2 regions of the Chitinophaga flava genome follow, and region 1 is predicted to be linked to the other one. Evidence: riboswitches for the same ligand, from Rfam matches in the RefSeq annotation. Region 1 holds a riboswitch; the other holds the start of a gene.
The links. Region 1 has a riboswitch for cobalamin ahead of DF182_RS01995 (DUF5074 domain-containing protein). Riboswitches for the same ligand answer to the same signal wherever they lie in the genome.

Region 1 (3,700 bases):
GTCATTACCTGCACCATTGACTACAGAGTGATCGAAGCCGAATACAATGTATCCACCGTAACCACCGAGCGATACCAGATTGCTGGTACTGCCTACCACAGCCTGTGCTGCAGCGATAGTGCCGTAAGCCGATTCATTGATAAACTGTCCGGGTGCCGGCATATAGGTATACACCTTGCTGATAAGCGGACTGCTGGCAAGGGTAGCCGGTCTGAGCGTCACATTGCTGACAAGCCCCGTGCGCGGGGTTTCTACGTTGGTTAACAGGTCATTATTGAGCGCGTCTTTACGGCAGGAAGACCAGACAAAGAGCGCAGCCAGAGCCATGGCTGCCCAACAGGGATTTTTCATACGTATATTTTTTAAGTGAAAAAAAGGATAATAACAAATTGAGGGATCTATCAATAGAATACAGGCAATGCCGGGAAATAGTAACCGGTATAACGAACCGTTTCCTTCAGATTGGCCGTCACGGCATCATACATCAGCCAGCGGTTATCATTACTGCCACCAAATTTATCGGTGAGGGCAATCACTACCAGTTCCTTGCGGCGTTCATTATATCTTACTGCAGAACCATAGAAGTACTGGCCAGCAGGAAGTGTCAGGAACGGAGCAGACAATGAAGCAGCGTTACCAGGTTGATAGCGATAAAGCCGGGTGCCACCCACTTCAATTTCACCGATCACCTCCACAGCTTCACGCTCCGCGATATACACCGCATCACCGGAGGCACTGGCTGTCAGTGAACCGGAACGCCAGGCCAGAAATGCCCATGGGTTGGTGGTTTTAAACGGCAGTTTCACCCGGTCTACTGCCAGTGATACCGGATTGATTTTTACGAGAGAGTCCTTACCGGTGACCCATATACTACCGTCTTTAGTACGGGCAAAACCAGCGTCGCCAATACCAAATTTTTTCGCCACGCTGAAGTCAGCTGCTTTGAGCGCTACTACCCCATCATCCTTCGTCATTACAAATACATAATCACCTGCCAGTATCATATCGCCGGCAGGGCCGTTGATACCAGCTACTTTGGCTCCCAGTACAGGGCCTGTCAGGTTAACACGGTACACGCCATCAATTGCACTGAGTAGCCCTCTGCTATCATCCACTCCTACAAAAGCATAGCCTTCATCCTGCGGCAGATGGTCAATACGGCCTGTTTCCTTCATCGTATGAGCGTCGGCTACCACCAGCGGCCCGCCTACTTTTACGGCCATATACATTTTATCCCGGTACACGGTGGCAAACTGCAACGTGGCTGTATTAGGCCCCAGGCTCTTACCGGGGTTTTCCGTTTTGAAAACATTCTTCACTACCTGATTGCTGTCATAGCTATAGTACCAGAGATCACCGTTATCATTGCCGTACTGTCCTTCCTGCAACATGAAAAAGCCGTTTTCGTACTTACCCCATACTTTGACGTTGTAAGCAACAGAATCAATGCTAACCGTATTACGTGCTGTCACCACCACCCGGAACATTCCACTTGCAGACGCTGTAAATTTCAGAATGGAATCCGTACCAGCAGCAGTTCCGTTTATTTTCCAGTCGAACGTAGTGCCGTTAACGTTAGCTACCCGCGCCCGCAGGGTAATCGCCTCTCCCAGATGTAAAGTATCTGAACGACCTTCTTGCTGAAGTCCAACGCCAGGTATTGCTTCCTCTTTTTTACAGGCCGTAAAAAAGGCCACCAACAAGGACAGCAGGGTAAAACACTTTTTAAAATTCATAGTGTACTAATATGTGTTGTTAATATATTTTTTGATGGTAGATAAACACATAACACCGGCACTACAGTACAGGCAAGGGAATTCCGTTTTGTTTTTTTGATGTAAAAAAACAAGCAGGCTACAGTTGATGTGACAACAACAACCGGGAACAAAAAAACAATACAGGTCTATAAACCTGTAACCACACAGCACAGCGGGTGAACCAAATAATAATACGTGAACATAAAGCCGTTAGGCTAAACATTCTGGTGCCTTTCACCCGAAAGCAACAAATGACTGATGGCTACTGGCAGGTCTTCTGGCTTCCCTGCTTTCCCGGTGGCCTTCCCATCTGCATCAGCAGACAGTGGCATGGAGTAAACTCCGGGAAAATATTACCGGCAAAAACGCCGGTGTGCAGGATCACAGCTACGGGGATAGCTCCGGTCTTACACCGGATTCCCTTTTAATGTTTTGCTTAAAACAAAACAACCAATCGCGTAGCGAAGCTACAAAAAAAATCCCAGGACTAAAGTCCTGGGATAAATTTGTTTTGAATGATTTTATTTAAGCGTTTTGTTTTGAATGATTTTGCTGTTGTTTTAGATTATTGTTTTGAATGATGCTTGTTATTATTTTAGATTGAGGTCTTTTACGCCGGCTACTTCTGTAGAGATTTCTCCCAGCCAGCCGCCTTCCGCACGCATGCTGGTGTATACACGGATAAAGTCAACCCCTTTCAGTTGTACTGCATTCCCTTTTTTATCGACGGCCCAGCTGATTTTGATGTTAGCTTTTTCATTATCGTTAGACCAGTTGTCAGCATAACCAAAAGGGAAAGCTGGACTAACAAAATAAGTACCCGCACCAGATTTGTCTACCACATATTCATCTGTCAGCCTGGAGCCGGAGAACGTGATGCTATCTCCTTTCCACTGCGGATAATAAGATTGGGTATGGTACATATTTTTAGACAGGTATCCTGATTTCCCCTGATTATCTTTCCATTTGATATAGGTGGTATCAGTGAGAGCAGGATAATTTTTATTAGGCGTTTTTACTTTGTTCTCATCCGGTTTGTAGTAGGTGATCTGATAGTTACGGATTGTTTTAGGACTGTTGTACTCAGAACCGGCGATCTCATACCACTCATCATCCGGAAGCCCGTTGCCATTGGCATCATAAGCTACCTCGATAATTCCAGGCTCCGCCCAACTCTCAAAAGCATTTCCAAGTACGGTAAAACTGTAGGCACCCGGCACATTCAGGATCGTATGATCAAATCCCATCACCACATAACCGCCAAATCCACCCAGGTGTATGATGCCACCGTTCTTTAGAGCTTCTTCTGCTTTGGCATTCATTTTCTGTTGATCATCTCCGTTTTCCCATGCCGGCAGCGTATGCACAAACTGGCCAGGGGCCGGTTGAAAATCAAATACCCGGGTAACACCATTGGTATATTTTCCGGTTGATATTTTAACTGGGACGTCTACACGCTTTTCTCCTTCACTGTTTTTAACAATCAATGCGAGCGTATAATTTCCTTCTTTGGTAAACAGATACTGCAGCTCTTTTGTAGTGGATAAGGTATCATTGCCCAGCTTCCACAGATAGGAAGCTCCATTATCATTTTTCACGGTGGCGGCTAAACGTACCCACTGCATATTTCCAGTATTTACACCACCTGCCGGTACATTAACCGACACCTCCGGCCCGGTGACCGGTGGCGTAACGGTAGGTGTTGTATCCTCACTCTTGGAACAGCTTCCCGCGAAGAGTGCTGCCAGCATCACAAAGGGTAAAAGTCGTTGCTTCATTTTTCTGTTGGTTTTATTGGGTTACCGGTAAAAAGACAAAATGCCCCGGAATATCACCAGTGGTGACTGACCATCTCTTTTTGCCTTGTCTATTAAAACAATACAGTACGCCGGAAGAAACATAATCCCGGGCATCTGTTACATATACATCTTTTGTTTCAGGAT
Region 2 (3,700 bases), 160 kb from region 1:
GCAAGGCTATATCTACACCGGTACGGGTAGCACGGCCAATGTTTTCATAGCTGCCATCATCTGCGATGAAACGGAACTCTGCATCACTCTGCAACCACCACCATGTAGCGGTCAGCAGCAATTTACTGTTTAACTTGAAATTAGCGCCAAGGTCGGCCCCATAAGAACGGGGAACAGCACTCTCCTGCCCGCTGCGTATAGCCACGTTAGCATAGTTGGAATGAAAGCCCATGCCGGTTTTGGCGAAAAATGCCAGCGAAGGAGATAAATCGTAGTAAATGTTAATCTTCGGACTCAGCCGGTAGGCTACACTGTTGCCATTGTTGGATGGGTCCATACGGTCGTGCAGATTAAACGTAAACACATCGTTGCGCAGGCCCACGTTGAAACTCCATCCACCAGCCAGGCGCAGCGTTTCGCTGAAATAGAGGGAGTAATTGGCCACTGCTACCCGGGAGGAATCCTCATGAGACAGCAGCTCCCTTTCCTTTACATGATCGCGCCCCAGGTTTACCAGGTCTATCCTCGCTCCCAGTCCTATCTCTGACTGCAAGGTTGCTTTTCCCAGGCGACCATCATGGCGCCAGGTATTTTTATATCCGAAGAGGTCACGTTTCTCCCATTGTCTGATTTCATCTCCATTCACCCTATCTTCTTTATAAAAAGTAAAGTTGGACCAGAGGTCAAACAGGTTTCTTACATAATATACCTGTTGGTGCAGGGAAGAGCGCTCACTGAGGCGGGTATCCCAGAGCAGGTTGGCATTGATACGGGTAGTCTTTCCTCCTTCTGAAGGATCTATAGAGCCAAAGCGGCGAAGAGAGCCGTCTTCAAGGGCGCGCAGCGGCACCTGTCCGGAAGCGTTCCAATTACTCGTAAAGCCGGAAGCAATGAGGGAAATGGTATTGTTACTGTTAAGGGCAATGTTGTATCTGCCCAACAGGTTCAATCGGTTAAAATGTTGCGGATTGTCGAAGTAGCTGTCGGTGTACGTATAGTCGGCAGCGATATAAGCGTTCTGGTCTCTGGTGCCTGGCTGCTGTTGTTTATCCAGCAAGCGGAGCATGGTAGCGGCGCGGGCTGTGTTAAACTGGCCATATTCCAGTTTCACGAACTGGTTATCGGGTCTGAACAGGGAAGTATAGACGGCGGCACCTGCATTGGTAAAGTCGCCCTGGGAGGCCTCGTAGGGCCCTTTGTAGTAGGCGGCTCCGCCGATTACCTCCGGGATCAGGAAGTGCATATCGGCATATCCTTGTCCGTGGGCATGATTGGGGAGGTTGACAGGTATACCGTCAACGAATATACCGAAATCGGTGCCATGGTCGTTGTCGATACCACGTACCAGTATTTGTTCGGCTTTTCCGCCGCCGGCATGTTGCGCGATAAAGAGACCAGGCACAGTGCGGAGCAGGTCCTGAGCCGATTTCACCGGTTGCAGCTGCAGGTCAAGTTTGGAAAGCATGTGCGCACTTTTGTCGGTGCTGCCGGTGATGTCGATCGCTTTAAGGTTGAGTATTTTGCGGGAAAGGGTGTCTGTATTGCTTTGCTGTGCCCATACTGGCGATGCCAGGGCAGATAATACAACAGTATAAAAAATTCGCATGAAAAAAGGGTTCGCTTAACGGATAGTTGTTTCTTCTCCAAAAAAGATAGCCTCACTGACCGGTTTGTCGTTCAGGAAATGGCTGATAACGAGGTTGGTGGTATTTTCCGGATACATTTCCTTATACCAGGTCCCCTCGGGATGGATAAAAACAATTGGTCCGTGTTCGCATTGGCCGGTGCATCGTGTGCGGATGGTATGCACTTCCTCATGCAGGTTGTTTTCTGAGATAGCAGCCCTGAGCTGCAGGGTGGTGTCTTCCGCGCCTTTTTTGAGGCAGGAATTGCCGTTGCAGATAAACGCGATGCGTTTAACTTTTTGAAGATCTTTGCCCATGAATTAAGTTAATAAGCCCGTTAACTGTTAAATAAAATTGTGGAGAGCTGTGGGGAGGAATATCAGGGAAAGTGCCTAACATACGGGGAGTATGAAGGAAACTGTCCTGGCTTCTATCCCGGAAGCAGACCGTGAACATGTTTCCTGGCAGGTCTTCTGGCTTGTTCTGTTGTCTGACGCCTTCCCGTTGATACAGTGGCTATATTATCAGCAACTTATAGATGAACTTACAGCAGCGGGTACTGCTCCGGATTTACACCGGATTCCCTTTTAAGTGTACCTCAGAAAAGGCTACACACCTGGCAACGGTGGCGAAGATAGGAAATAATAAAACAGCAGCATAAAAAATATCATCACCAACGTGGTAGCATGATTAATATATGTTACTTTATTGAATTCATGATGAGCGATATCACGGGGCTGTTCGCCGATATAGGGTTTCTCCACTACTCTGCCGTGGTAGGTATTGGGGCCTCCGAAGCGACAGTTGAGGATTCCCGCCAGGGCTGCCTCCGGATAACCGGAATTGGGGCTGGCATGTGATCTACCAAAACGAATGATGTACTGTGCCGCGCGGCGACTGCCAGACACCAGTACCATCAGCAAAGCCGTTATCCTGGCTGGAATAAAATTGGCCACATCATCGAGGCGGGCAGCCACTCTCCCAAAATAATAATAACGATCATTTTTATAACCCACCATCGAATCAAGGGTATTGATCATCTTATATAACATCATACCCGGCAAACCCAGCAGCGCATAATAAAACAACGGAGCAATCACGCCATCACTGAGGTTTTCAGACATAGACTCCATGACAGCCACCCGTATCTGATTGGGTGATAAAGCTGAAGTATCGCGGCCCACGATCCAGGACAGCCGCTTACGGCCGGCCTCCAGGCCTTGCTGGTGCAACGTATCAAACACCTCCCTTCCTTCCAGCAGCAGGCTTTTGTTGGCCAGCGCAAAAAACACAAACACAGTGGTAAAGGCCAGCCAGGCCCAGGGCCATTGTTCCAGCCAGTGCTGCGCCAGATAAAAACCGGCAAACACAGCGGCACAAAGCAACAGCGTCATCAGCGCCCCTTTCCACAGGCGGCCAGCGCCATGGTTAAGCAGCCGCTCCGTATAGCCGATCAGGTGACCAAAAAGCTTCACAGGATGTGGCCAGCTGCGGGGATCTCCCAGCAACAGGTCCAGCAGATAACCTAACAGTAAGGGCAATACGAATTTTATGAAAGCGTCCATTGATGCAGGGCAGTGATGAGTAACTGATTATCTTCCTGGTTGCGGCATGCTACACGGCAGTGTCCTTGTTCGAGGCCATAAAAATTGGAGGCATCCCGGATCAGTATCCCGTAGTTGTTGACCAGCCATAGTTTCAGGGCTGCTGCAGTACCCGTGAGGGTTTCAAACAGAAAGTAGTGAGTATTGGTAGGAAACACTTTGAACTCAGGCATTTTCCGTACTCCTTCCCATAGCTTGTAAGTGTCTGCCAGCAAGGAGTCCAGCGGCAGCTCAAATTCTTCCGGGTGGTCCATGATATAATAACCGGCTTCCAAAGCAAGGCTGTTGACCGACCAGGGCATTCTGAAGGCCCTGACCTTATCCAGCAGCGACTTTTGTCCGGCCAGGTATCCTAAGCGCAGCCCGGGGATACAGCAGGTTTTGGTGAGCGACCGTATGACCAGCACATTTGACAGTTGATGCAGACGAGGCAACAATGTAATGGCATTACGGGTGAATTGTATATATGCT

Region 2: another riboswitch for cobalamin. It lies ahead of DF182_RS01505 ((2Fe-2S) ferredoxin domain-containing protein); the one in region 1 lies ahead of DF182_RS01995 (DUF5074 domain-containing protein).

Annotation. Positions count from the first base shown of each region.
Region 1 covers NZ_QFFJ01000001.1:556,730-560,429, forward strand. The annotation lists gene DF182_RS01990 (PKD domain-containing protein) at 1-351, opposite strand, end outside; gene DF182_RS01995 (DUF5074 domain-containing protein) at 402-1,736, opposite strand; cobalamin riboswitch at 2,008-2,227, opposite strand; gene DF182_RS02000 (PKD domain-containing protein) at 2,348-3,535, opposite strand; gene DF182_RS02005 (YncE family protein) at 3,549-3,700, opposite strand, start outside.
Region 2 covers NZ_QFFJ01000001.1:398,654-402,353, forward strand. The annotation lists gene DF182_RS01500 (TonB-dependent receptor) at 1-1,606, opposite strand, end outside; gene DF182_RS01505 ((2Fe-2S) ferredoxin domain-containing protein) at 1,622-1,942, opposite strand; cobalamin riboswitch at 2,072-2,260, opposite strand; gene cbiB (adenosylcobinamide-phosphate synthase CbiB) at 2,234-3,190, opposite strand; gene DF182_RS01515 (pyridoxal phosphate-dependent aminotransferase) at 3,175-3,700, opposite strand, start outside.